3 regions of the Cytobacillus sp. BC1816 genome follow, and region 1 is predicted to be linked to each of the others. Evidence: riboswitches for the same ligand, from Rfam matches in the RefSeq annotation. Region 1 holds a riboswitch; each other region holds the start of a gene.

What was found. Region 1 has a riboswitch for S-adenosylmethionine ahead of ACR42H_RS10700 (O-methyltransferase). Riboswitches for the same ligand answer to the same signal wherever they lie in the genome.
Region 2: linked by a shared signal. The riboswitch ahead of ACR42H_RS23950 (methionine ABC transporter ATP-binding protein) and the one ahead of ACR42H_RS10700 (O-methyltransferase) in region 1 are both predicted to bind S-adenosylmethionine.
Region 3: linked by a shared signal. The riboswitch ahead of ACR42H_RS12775 (methionine biosynthesis PLP-dependent protein) and the one ahead of ACR42H_RS10700 (O-methyltransferase) in region 1 are both predicted to bind S-adenosylmethionine.

Annotation. Positions count from the first base shown of each region.
Region 1 covers NZ_CP195611.1:2,064,914-2,069,255, forward strand. Annotated here, with positions in the region: gene ACR42H_RS10695 (hypothetical protein) at 1-2,101, shown strand, start outside; SAM riboswitch class I at 2,176-2,282, shown strand; gene ACR42H_RS10700 (O-methyltransferase) at 2,389-2,967, shown strand; gene ACR42H_RS10705 (PH domain-containing protein) at 2,993-3,376, shown strand; gene ACR42H_RS10710 (PLP-dependent aminotransferase family protein) at 3,412-4,342, opposite strand, start outside.
Region 2 covers NZ_CP195611.1:4,710,599-4,714,940, forward strand. Annotated here, with positions in the region: gene ACR42H_RS23940 (MetQ/NlpA family ABC transporter substrate-binding protein) at 1-473, opposite strand, end outside; gene ACR42H_RS23945 (methionine ABC transporter permease) at 492-1,142, opposite strand; partial or broken gene ACR42H_RS23950 (methionine ABC transporter ATP-binding protein) at 1,132-2,162, opposite strand; SAM riboswitch class I at 2,272-2,372, opposite strand; SAM riboswitch class I at 2,475-2,573, opposite strand; gene ACR42H_RS23955 (DMT family transporter) at 2,646-3,560, opposite strand; gene ACR42H_RS23960 (PLP-dependent aminotransferase family protein) at 3,674-4,342, shown strand, end outside.
Region 3 covers NZ_CP195611.1:2,485,382-2,489,723, forward strand. Annotated here, with positions in the region: gene sucA (2-oxoglutarate dehydrogenase E1 component) at 1-1,279, opposite strand, end outside; gene ACR42H_RS12765 (hypothetical protein) at 1,615-1,854, opposite strand; gene ACR42H_RS12770 (H-type small acid-soluble spore protein) at 2,019-2,198, shown strand; SAM riboswitch class I at 2,398-2,513, shown strand; gene ACR42H_RS12775 (methionine biosynthesis PLP-dependent protein) at 2,589-3,701, shown strand; gene metC (cystathionine beta-lyase) at 3,698-4,342, shown strand, end outside.

The DNA.
Region 1 (4,342 bases):
CCGTTTCCTTTCCAATGACCTTGCGGGTGATATCGAAAGAACGCTGCTTCAGGAAAAAGAAGCCCTGCTTTCCAAGAAAACGGAATTGCAGGCCATCATCGTGCAGGAGGAAAAAGAAAAAGAACGGCAGCTGGGACTTAGAGATCAGCTTGAAAAGACGAAGGAAAAGATTGAAAATCTATCTAAAGATGTGGAGTCCCTGGAAAACTTTAATCGTGAAAAGTCGCTGCATCATGAAAATAAACGGGTAAAGCAGGAAAAAGAGAAACAAAAGGTAGCTTTCGAAAGTGTACAGAAAGAGCTTGCAAACGAGCATCAAATCATCGTTGATCTGCAGGAAAAGTGGAGCCAAACGTACTTGGAATGGAAACTATCAGCCGAGCAAAATATTAAGGAGATTAGCTTCTTTATAGATGGTGCGGTGTTTCCAGCCGCTGGGAAAGCAGAAGCTTCTGAGGAGGTTCCGCGATTATCATCACATATGCTGGAAGAAATCATTGGAAGCATTGAGGAGCTTAAACAGCTGCAAAAATCAAAAGAAGAACAAGCCAGTGAATTGCTGGCGATCCAGGCGACAAGAGAATCGGAGCAAAAACAGCAAAAGAAGCTGGAGAAAAAACTTCATGCTCTTAACGAAGAGTGGAAGGATGCACCTATACCGGATGAACCCATGAGTATTTTGGAAAAGATGGTTCAGACAGCTGCAAAGGAATCAAAGGCAGCAGAGAAAGAAGAGCGTGAGCAGGGAACAGCTGTAACAGTTTCTGATACTACTTTAAAGCATGCGAAGGCGCAGCGCGATAAGACTGTTAAAAAAGTGGCCAAGCATGATAAACAGCCAGAAGAATGGGAAGAACTTGATCTGGAGATGAAGACGGTTGAGATTACTGACCAGACCAAACAGACGAATGCAGAAATAAAGAAAACGGAAGAGCGCAAAAAAGAGACGGAGCAAAACATTGCTGAGTTTGAAAACAATCAATTACATCTATCCGTAATCCTTAAAGAGGAAGCAGCAGCTTTTACGGATGAAGATATTGAAAAAATAAAGAGTCAAGGAAAGCAAAGCATCATTTCCTGGAGTGAAAAACATCAGGATATCCAGGATGAAGGCCAGGAGAAGCACGCAAAAATTGAACAATCCCTGCGCAATTTAAAGCTCAATATTGAAGGCAAGGATTGGGAAATCCGCTTTAAGAATGAAGTCTTAACTACGCTTGATCATATGGATACAAGGCATTATGCACATATTCAAAGTGTGGTTCAAAACATGAAGCGCTTTTCACAGAGCGGCTTAGAACAGTTGGAACGCGATAAAGAACGGGCGGAGAAAGCGCAAAACTTCTGGGCCAGTCGTGCGAGCATGAAGGTGCTGAGTATTTCGGAAGCGATTCGCTCGATGATTGCAAAAATGAAGCTTAAGAATGAACGGGGTTCTTTCCCGCTCGTCCAGCTCAAAGAAGACATCCTGCCTAAAAAGGCGGAAGATATTGAAGCTTTACTGAAACAGCATTTTGTTTCGGCCATTAACAAAATTACGAAACGATTCGAGATGATTGATGACAATAATCTGGAGCTGGATCAGGAAATCAAACAGCTCATCAGTGATGAGCAGATTTTATTTGTCTCCCTCAGGAATCGTTACCCGGAGCTGCTGGTATATAATATGCGTACTGATAATGCCTTCATGTACGGAAAACCGCTGCGTGAGCATTATTCAACCTGGCAGACGATCAACCAGGGTTCAAAGACTAAATCCGATGGCAGCGGCGGCCAAAAGCTATCTGCCCGCATGGTCATGATGATGATGCTTCTTTCGGTTAAGAGTGAAACCGATCAAAGCTGGGTTCCATTAGTCTGTGATAATCCGTTCGGCCAAGCGGCTTCTGCACATGTGCTTGATCCGATTTTTGCTGTAGCTGATAAGCTGAAGTTCCAATTCATCGTCGTTACTCCGCCTGAATTGGTGAAAACAGAGATCAGCCAGAGGTTCGATGCGTATTATAAATTGGATTTCATCCGGGAAAAAGGGAAAGAGATTGTGTCGGATACGATTGTTCCGGCGTTTCGAATTTATCAGGGAGAGGAAGCAGTTCATTAGATTAAAAGAATTAAAGTATTGCCATCTTGCAAAAAATATGCAATACTTGGTTGAAAATATATATTTTATACAAATTCTTATCCAGAGAGGTGGAGGGACTGGCCCTGCGAAGCCTCAGCAACCCCTGATTATGTCAGGAAGGTGCTAATTCCAACAGAGTTGAAGCTCTGGGAGATAAGAGGTCGTTTTTTTGATAGTAAAGGCCTCTTATAAAGAGGCCTTTTTTTGATGTATTTTTAGTTTGAGCTTGGTTTAAATAATAACGAAGAAAGAGGAGGAATGGCAAAATGGAAAACGGCGTTATACAGGTACCGGAAGCATATTCGAGGATATTACAGGACTCTGATTTGCTGGGTTTCGGGCAATCATGTGATCGGAAAACAGGGTTTTTACTAAAGGGGCTGGCTGCCTCAAAACCAGGAGGAAGCTTTTTGGAGCTGGGCACAGGTACGGGGGCGTCTGCTTCCTGGATCATTGATGGGATGGATGAATGCAGTAAGCTAACGACGGTTGACATAGATTCAACAGTGCAATCCATCGCGAAAAAAAACCTCGGGTATGACAGCAGAATCACATTTTGCTGTGAGGACGGTGCAGCTTTTATTAGAAACCTATCAGAAAGCTTCGATTTTATTTTTGCAGATACGTGGCCAGGGAAATTCGAGCTTCTGGACAAAACCCTGGATCAATTAAATATCGGCGGTTTTTATGTGATTCATGATGTGTTTCCGCAGCAGAAATTGCCTGAGGAATTTAGGATCAAAGCCACTAAGCTTCTGAAAACTCTGCAGGACAGACCTGACCTTGACATTACAGAATTGGATTGGTCTACTGGACTGATATTGGCAGTGAAGACTGCGGTTTGATAGTGAAATATGAGGGGGGCGTTCCATGAAGAGTGATATAAATCAGGTTAAACATGTATTGCATGAAGATGAAAACATTATTGAATGTTTAAGCTGTTCATTAGTGGCTCATTTCTGTTTAGCACCTCATCCAGGCTTCTTTGCAGCAACGAACAAAAGACTGCTGTTTTATGGAATTCCTGCATCAGGGACAACCAAGGAATTAGTTGAAGAATTTGCGTATATCAATATAACTTCCATTGAAGAAAAAAGGGGAATCACCGGCAAGCATATTCATATGTATTATAACCAGGACTTGTATAAATTCCAGCAAATCCAGGGGATGAATATGTTTGATTTTATGGCAGCGGTTAAGGAAAAGATGTGCATGTTTGCTGCTTCGGCAAAAGAGCGTTATCCCGTAGGATAAGCGCTCTTTTAAATAGTGGGAATATATGGCTTAACTTATTTGCTCAGATGACTTTTCCATGCTTTAGCGATTAACTGGACCCCTTTCTGAATCTCGTCCATTGAGGGGGCACCATATCCAATCATCACTTGATGATTTGGCTTTTGAAGCTGATACATAGGTGAGACGGCATCCATTTCCACACCGCAGGACTTCGCCAGTTCAATGGCCATTGCTTCTTTTAATCCTTCGGGTAATGTCACGATGATATGCAAGCCCGCTGTATCACCAATTATGTCAAAGTGGTCTCCTAAGTGTTTTGATAGGCTTTCTATCAAACAGCTCCGCTTGGCTCGATATAACGTTCTCATTTTTGCTATATGAGATGTATAAAGTCCTTCTTCTATAAATTTTGAAGCAGTTTGCTGATCAATTCTAGAAACATTCGACTTTTGGTAAGCATTAAATTTTTCAAAGTCCTGCTGCAGTGCTGCTGGCATAATCAGATAGCTGATCCGAAGTGATGGCAGCAATGTTTTTGAAAAGGTGCCAAAGTACAGTACCCGCCCGGTTGAATCCAAATGGGACAATGCTGGGATTGGTGCACCTTTGTAGCGAAATTCAGAATCATAGTCATCCTCGATAATATAAGCGTCCTGTTTAATTGCCCAATTTAACAGCTCAATCCTTCTGGCAATAGACATAATTGTACCGGTAGGGTATTGATGAGCTGGTGTCGTATACAATAATTTTATTGGCTCATCAGCATCAGGCACACAGCATCCTTCTACATCCACAGAAATCGGATAACAAGGCAGCTGTAATTGATCAAAAACAGATCTTGCCCGAATAAAACCTGGATCTTCTATTCCGATGGCTTTCCGCTTAAAAAACAAACAGACATTTAGCAGCTGCTGCTGAAATCCGCTGAATATATACACTTGCTCCGGCTGGCAGGCCAGCCCTCTAGCTTGCTGCAGGTATTGC
Region 2 (4,342 bases), 2.6 Mb from region 1:
TAGTCCTCGGATAATTTGATCAGGCCGGCTTCCTCCAGTAAAAGAAGGGCTCTTCCGCCATTTGAAGCATCATTTGGAATGGCAATTTTGCCGCCTTCCGGAATGTCTTCTACAGATTTTACTTTTTCAGAATAAAGACCCATTGGTGCTAAAACAGTTGTCGCAATCGGTGAAAGATCCATATTATGCTCTTTAATAAAAGTGTCAAAATAAGCGACTGTTTGGAATGCGTTCACATCAAGATCGCCTTCTGCAAGGGCAACGTTCGGCTGCACATAGTCAGAGAATGTGACAACCTCAATTTCAATGCCTTCCTTTTCAGCCTTTTCTGCAATAAAGTCCCAGATGCGTGTATCTGATCCGCTGACACCTAATTTAATCTTTTTTGTTTCTTCTCCGCCAGTTGTGCTTGAGCATGCTGCAGTGAACACAGCCAATGCTAAAATAATGAATGTTAAGAATAGTTTTTTCATGATGTGTTTCCTCCTAATTTATCTTCTTCTTATTTTTTTGGATAAGATATTTCCGAATGACTGCAGGCCTTGGACCATGACAACTAAGATCGCAACAGTAATCAGCATGACTGTTGTATCGAATCGCTGGTAGCCGTAGGTAATGGCGAGGTCACCAAGCCCGCCGCCTCCGACTGCCCCGGCCATAGCCGATGCTCCGACCAATCCGATTGTCGCAATTGTAAAGCCTAATACCAGCGAACTAAGTGCTTCTGGAATCAGGAACTTTAATATTATCTGGCCCGGTGTTGCTCCCATTGCTTCTGCGGCTTCTATGACTCCCGGGTCTACCTCAAGCAATGAGTTTTCTATAAATCTTGCAATATATGGCCCGGCATAAAAGACAAGCGGCACTACGGCTGCAGCCGTACCAATCGATGTTCCAACAATAAGCCTGGTAATGGGGATAATGGCTACCATTAAAATAATGAAGGGAACCGATCTGAAAATATTAATAATGCTGTTTATGATGTTAAAAACAACAAGGTTTTCCAGCAGATGCCCTTTCCTTGTCACGACAAGCAATATGCCAAGCGGCAGTCCGATAACAGCTGAAAACAGCAATGAGAATGCCACCATTTGAATCGTTTCGATTAAGGCTTCGATGATTTTTTCCTGGTTAACTAGCACGTGTTGTCACTTCCTTTATTGAAACTTTTTCCTGGCTGATGTACTGAATAGCACGTCTGATTTCACTGTCCGGACCTTGGAATTCGACAATCAGGTTACCAAACGGCGTTCCCTGAAGTTCAGTAATATTTCCAAACAGGACGTTGAAGTCGATATTAAACTTTTTGGCAACCTGCGAGAGGAGCGGCTGCCCGGCAGAATTTCCAACAAAGTTGATTCTAAATACCTTTTGAAGCCCTTGCTGTTTTTCAATCACTTCTTTAATAGAGTCAGGGATTTGATCATTCATGACAGTGCTGACAAAGTTCTTCGCTGTTGGTGTTTTTGGTGAGGAAAAGACATTGAAGACGGTTCCTTCTTCGATAATTTTTCCTGCCTCTATTACAGCGACACGATCACAGATCTCTCTGATTACAGACATTTCATGGGTAATGATCAGTATAGTAATGTTGTATTCTTTATTTATTTTTTTCAGCAGCTGCAGGATTGAGCTGGTTGTCTGCGGATCCAGCGCTGAAGTTGCTTCATCACATAATAGAATGGAAGGCTGGGTCGCCAGCGCCCTGGCAATTCCGATCCGCTGCTTTTCCCGCCTGACAGCTGATCAGGATAGCTGTTCGCCTTGTCTGCAAGCCCCACGAATTCTAATAGTTCATGGACACGCTTTTTGATTTCATCTTTTGGGACCTTAGCCAGTGTGAGCGGCATCGCCACATTGGCATACACTGTTTTTGAGTTTAAAAGGTTAAAATGCTGAAAGACCATCCCGATGTTTCTTTTCACTTCGCGAATTTCTCTTACAGATAAAGCCGTCAGATCATGTCCGCTGACAATGACCTTTCCTGAAGTCGGCTTCTCCAGCCAATTGACACAGCGTATCAAAGAGCTCTTTCCCGCACCGCTGAAGCCGATGACTCCGAAAATCTCACCCTTGTTAATCTTTAAGTCTATTCCATTTAAGGCAGCTACCTGCTGGCCTCCGCTTTCATAGACTTTCTTTAAATTCTGAAACTCTATCATGCAGCCTCTCTCCTTTTCTAAATGTTATATATAATTATCCCTATATGAAAACTAAGAATTATATCCTGAAATTTACCCCTTCCATCAGAAGAGGTTTTTTGAAGTCCCCTCCTTATCTTTCAGGCTATCGCCTGCTGGATTTGGCACAGTGCAGTCTGCCTGCTGCCGAAGCTTCATTGGGCCAGTTCCCTCTGCTTCTCTCGATAAGAATTATTCATATGTTTATGAATAGAATCTTGATGCATTTTTTTCGGATAAAAACAAAAACCCTCTTCTAAAGAAAGAAGAGGGCAGCATTTATCAATGGTCCTCTCCTTATCTTTCAAGCAATGCTTGCTGGATTTGGCACGGTACATGCTGTCCGCTGCCGAGGTGTCATAGGGCCAGTCCCTCAACCTCTCTTGATAAGAAGATTTTTATTATTCGGTTGTTTAATATGCTTACTACTTTACCACCTTAAAGAAAAGGATGTCAATCATTATTTCAAATATTTTCACTTGATTCATTTTCAAAAATTTCTGTTACTTTAACGGAGCTATCTTTACGGTGAATAATCATCACACCTGCTAGAGCGATCATACCACCCGCAATGGATAATATAGTCGGCACCTCTCCCAGCCAAATCCAAGCAATGACAAACGCTATTGCTGGTGTCAGATAAAGAGAGCTTGTCGCTTCAGAAGTCCCTCCTATGGACGCAAGAAAAGCGAGGGCAATATATGGAACTACCGTTGGAAAAATCCCCAAATAGATGACACTAAAAGTGGATTCGGCCGACGCATGAAGGATCTCATTACCAAGCCCTGGAAGATAAATCAGCATAAAACTAGTCCCTGCCCATACCGTATAGGATGTAAATGACAAAAATCCGTATTTATTAAAATATTTAGTCTGAAACACGAAATAGATGCTTTCTGAAACGGAAGCAAGCAGGACGAATAAAACACCGGTTTGGAGTTCAAACCCGCCTCCTGCACCAAGCGAAATAAGTGCGGCACCCGCAAAACTGACTGCGGAACCAGTCCACCTTACCCTTCCAAACCTTTCCCTTAAAAATAGAGCAGCCAAAGCAGCCGAAAAGATCGGCGTCATTGATACAATCAAGCTTGCCGGCCCGGCGCTTACTGTTTTTTCCCCAATGTTGAGTGCTGTGTGATAAACCGTAAAACCAAGGAATCCAAGTATAAAAATAGCAGGAAGATCTCTCATATCCGGAAGGCGCATCTTTGTCAGCAGCGCTAAGACACCAAGTGCAGCGGAACCAACTAAAAGTCTAAAAAGGGCAAGGTGCTCCGGGGAGTACGATTCAAGCCCAGCCCGAATTCCCGGGAATGCGGATGCCCATAGAATGATGATAGAACTATGCGCCCCGATTATCATTAGTTTTTTATGAGCCAACTTCATCCCCCTTATCAACATTTCCAGCCATTATCTGTGCTGCTTTTCATGATAGTTAATAACTGATACAATGTCCTCAACCAATTAGGAAAGAATTTTGCCAGCCAATTTTCATGAAGGCGGTTATGCGGATGGATACAACACAATTGCCAAAATATCAGCAAATTATTGAGACTATTAAAGAGAAGATTTCCAAAGGTGAATGGCCAATCGGAAGTAAAATTCCAAGCCAGCGGAAACTGGCTGAGGAGTTTGGAGTAAACCGAAGCACAATTATCACTGCTCTGGAAGAACTGGCTGCAGATGGACTAATAGAAGGGAAAACAGGGGTTGGCACTAAGGTTATTAATAATACATGGACACTTCTCGCTTCCAGGCAGTCTGCCAACTGGAGTGAATATATCGATACAGGGATACACAGAGCAAGCGAAAAAATCGTTCAGGAAATTAATGACTTAGAAATGGATCCCGCTTTTATACAGCTCAGCAAAGGAGAGCTTTCCCCTGAAATTTTCCCTGTGCAAACGATGCAGAAAGTTTTAAAGGAAGCTGCTGATGAATTGAGTGAACTCGGTTATGAGGAACCAAAGGGATATTTGCCATTAAGACAGGCAGTCAGTGAGTATTTGGCAGCATCCGGAATATACGCTTCTCCTTCCTCCATACTTATTGTTTCTGGAGGTCTGCAAGCCCTTCAGCTTGTTTCACTGGGCCTTGTGCAAAGAGGGGCACCCGTATTTCTGGAAAAGCCCTCTTACTTATATTCATTACAGCTCTTCCGT
Region 3 (4,342 bases), 420 kb from region 1:
GCAGAATTGGCATTTCATAACCTTTGGCAAGATCACTTGCATATCTGGTAGAACGTGAATCATGTGATTCTGTTGTGAAGCCAATTGTATTATTGGCGATGATATGGATCGATCCGCCCGTATTATAGCCAGTCAGCTGTCCGAGGTTCAGTGTTTCTGCTACAATTCCCTGTCCTGGGAATGCTGCGTCTCCATGAATGATAATGGCTAAAGCAGCTTTTGGATCCACTTCAGGATATCCGGCCTTTGTTCTATTATCCTGTGAAGCTCTTGTGTAGCCCTCAACCAGTGAACCTACAAATTCAAGATGGCTCGGATTGTTAGCTAATGTCAGTCTGGCTATGGTCGTATTCTCATCTTTGATCTGTTTATCAAGGCCTAGGTGATATTTAACGTCGCCTGTCCATCCGTAATTGATTCCGATAGATCCTTCGGAAGGAACCAGTTCTTTATTTGGAGCATGCTGGAATTCCGCGAAGATCATTTCATACGGCTTTCCTAGCACATGAGCGAGAACATTTAACCTTCCGCGGTGGGCCATTCCGATGTTAATCGTTTTGGCACCATCAGAAACGGATTCAGAAACAATTTCATCCAGTAATGGAACCATTGTATCTAGACCCTCAATTGAGAATCTTTTCTGTCCAACGAATGTTTTATGAAGGAACTTTTCAAATTCCTCAACTTCAGTCAGTCTTCTTAAAACTTTCAGTTTTTCCGCCTTCTGCATTGACAGTTTGTGGCTGTTGGCCCCTATTTTACGGCGAAGCCAGTCTTTTTCGTTTTCATCAAATATATGCTGGAATTCAAACGCAATTGGTCCCATATAAGCGCTTTTCAGGAATTCAATTGCTTCGAGTCCGTTGCGTAAAGGATACGTGGCGTCTTTAGTAATCACACCGGCAGGAATCTCTTTTAAATCATTTTCAGATAAGCCATATTTGCTCAGTTCGAATAATGCACTTTCAGATTTATGGTTACCCAGCGGATAAATATCTGCAGCCAAGTGGCCATATGTGCGGATATTATCAGCAAGGCGAATTGCAGCAAGTGTTTTTTCAAGCTGTCCGGCATTCATTGGCTGATTTGCTGATGAAGCCATTTGCGGAGTTCCTTCACTCGCTAGAGGGGAACCATTTCTTTCAAAGTAGTCTTTCATTTCAGGATCGATAGAAGATGGATCCTCTAAGTATCTTTCATATAGTTCAATAACGTAGCCAAGGTTGGGGCCATGAAATCCTTGTTCAAAAGGTCCCTCACCATTCGATGGCTTTTTCATGGAAAATTACCTCCATAACTGTTTTTAAGTAAATAATTCAAATGCATTTTTCTCCCCTGAAAATACAATACCCGTCTATAAGATGCATTAACGTTTTATTTTTACGAATAATAATATTTTTCAGAGGATAAAACGTTTCCACAGTTATTCTAACACGGAAAATCTAGTTGTACAAAGATAAAAACATGAATATAGTGGAAAACTATTAAAAAAATTTTTTTAGTAATTACTTATTCTAATAAAATGTTTTGTTAAATGTTAAACAATTATAAATAAGAAATAACTGGGTGGTTTTTAGAAGAGGCAAAAATAAAAAGCCGAAATGCTGTTCGGCTTTAAAAAGTCTCAACTAAGTTAATATAGATTTGTTTCGCTGCATTCGAATTTTTTCTGTTTTCTTTTAGGGAAGATTCAATTGCTTCTCTCGTTTCCACAGGAAAATCAAAATGGCCGCAAGTTGTACATTTTTCGAACATGGAACCAGAAACATTTACTTCAATGCCATCCATGGTCTGGAATACTGCTGGTCCTTCGGATTCCGAAAACCGGTGGCGGCAGTGGCTATGTTCACGCATATTAGCTTCCCTCCAAGAAAAATTTCATTTGCCTTCATTATAAAACAAATATTCTGAACTTTGAAGTGATCCACTTCTAACATTTTATGCCAGGTTTTTTTCAAAAGAATAATTAGTGTATATTTAAGACACATTAAAATTATTCAAAATCAGGAGGTTTTTCCATGAATATTGGCAGAGCAAAAGAGATTGCCGAGTCTGCTGAAATGCACAGTGTTACTTTCAATGGCATCCAGATCATCATTCAGCATGTAGATGAACAGACTAAGACAGCACGTATTTACACAAAAGCAGATTCTGAAAAAGAAATGGATGTGCCGGTTAACGAATTGATTGAAGAATGAATACCCTTAAAAACTTCCCAGTATGTGATGGGAAGTTTTTTTGTTCATAATCTTCCTCATTCCCCATTGAAAACGGACACTTAGGTTAAAAGGACTGAAAACACCTTATCGGATATTTTTTATAACATAAAATATTCAAAAAAGTGTTGACGATTAACGGTTTACTGTAGTAAAGTTTAGAGAAAATTTAATATTTGATTTCTTATCCAGAGAGGTCGAGGGTAAGGCCCGATGACGCCTCAGCAACCAGCAATCATTTTTTTGATTGAAAAGGTGCTAATTCCTGCAAGTTTCTAAAAACTTGAAAGATAAGAAGAATGGCTGATCACATTAAAAAGTCTTCTTCTTATAGAAGGCTTTTTTTATTTTTACTAAGGAGTGGTTACAAGCATGTATAATATTGACACAAGATTAGCGCAAATCGGAAACAGGAGCGAGTCAGCAACAGGTGCTGTCAATCCGCCTGTATATTTTTCCACGGCATATCGCCATGAAGGTATTGGGCAGTCAACTGGATTTGACTATAGCAGAACAGGCAACCCCACCCGCCAGCTGCTTGAAAAGGCGATCGCCGATCTGGAAGAAGGCGACCAAGGCTATGCATGCAGTTCTGGAATGGCCGCAATTCTTACCATACTTTCTCTTTTTAAATCCGGAGATGAATGGATTGTATCCAAGGATTTATATGGCGGTACATATCGTCTGCTTGAACAGGGCTTCAAGAAGTGGGGACTTCAGTGCAAATATGTAAATACCAGCAATCCCGAAGATGTTGAAATTTTAATCACGGAAAAGACCAAGGCAATATTTCTGGAGACACCAACTAATCCGCTGATGGAACAGACTGACATTCAATTGATAGCAGACATTGCCCAAAAGCATAATATCCTCCTTATCGTTGATAACACGTTTTATACCCCTCTCCTTCAGCAGCCGTTAAAGCTTGGAGCTGATATTGTCATCCATAGTGCAACAAAGTATCTTGGCGGACATAATGATGTCCTTGCCGGATTAATTGCTGCAAAAGGCAAAGAGTTATGTGATGCACTGGCTATGAACCACAATGCCGCAGGTGCTGTCCTTAGCCCTTTTGATTCATGGCTGCTGATCAGAGGGATGAAGACACTCTCTCTCCGCATGGAACGGCATGGAGAAAATGCGAAGGTATTAGCAGAATTTTTATCGGGCCACGATGCAGTAACGGATGTCCTATATCCCGGCAAAGGAGGCATGATATCTTTCCGAATCAAGGATGAATCCTGGGTGAACCCATTTCTGCAGAGCCTCTCCCTTATCTCCTTTGCAGAAAGCCTTGGCGGAGTCGAGAGTTTCATAACTTATCCAGCAACCCAGACACATGCCGACATTCCTGAAGAAATCCGCATTGAAACCGGTGTCTGTAATAGGCTTCTGCGTTTCTCGGTTGGAATAGAAAGTGCAGAAGATTTGAAGGCGGATCTTGAACATGCTTTTGCAAGGGTTGTTAAGGAGGCAGTACGATGAGTTCGAATTACACATTCCAAACCAAATTACTTCACAATAATCAAAAATTCGACCCGGAAACAGGAGCTGTCAGTGTACCGATCCAGCATGCCTCCACTTTTCATCAAAAAGATATTGATGCGTTCGGAAAATATGATTACAGCCGCAGCCTGAATCCAACAAGGGAAGCACTTGAAGAAGTCATAGCGGAGCTTGAAGAAGGTATTAGAGGGTTTGCCTTTTCTTCTGGAATGGCTGCGATTTCTACAGCATTCCTCCTCTTATCACAGGGAGATCATGTTGTCATTACAGAAGACGTATATGGCGGAACCTATCGTATGACAACAGAAGTCCTGTCCCGTTTTGGAATTGAGCACACATTTGTTGATATGACAAATCTTGAGGAAGTAAAAGAAGCAATTCGTCCCAGCACGAAAGTTTTCTATGTAGAGACTCCTTCCAACCCGCTGCTGAAAGTGACTGATATACAGGCCATCAGTTCACTTGCAAGACAGCATGGAGCCCTGACATTTGTGGATAATACATTCCTGACCCCTGCCCTTCAAAAACCGCTCTCGTTAGGTGCAGATATAGTGCTGCACAGTGCAACCAAATTTTTATCCGGACACAGCGACGTCGTTGCTGGCCTGGCGGTTGTGAAA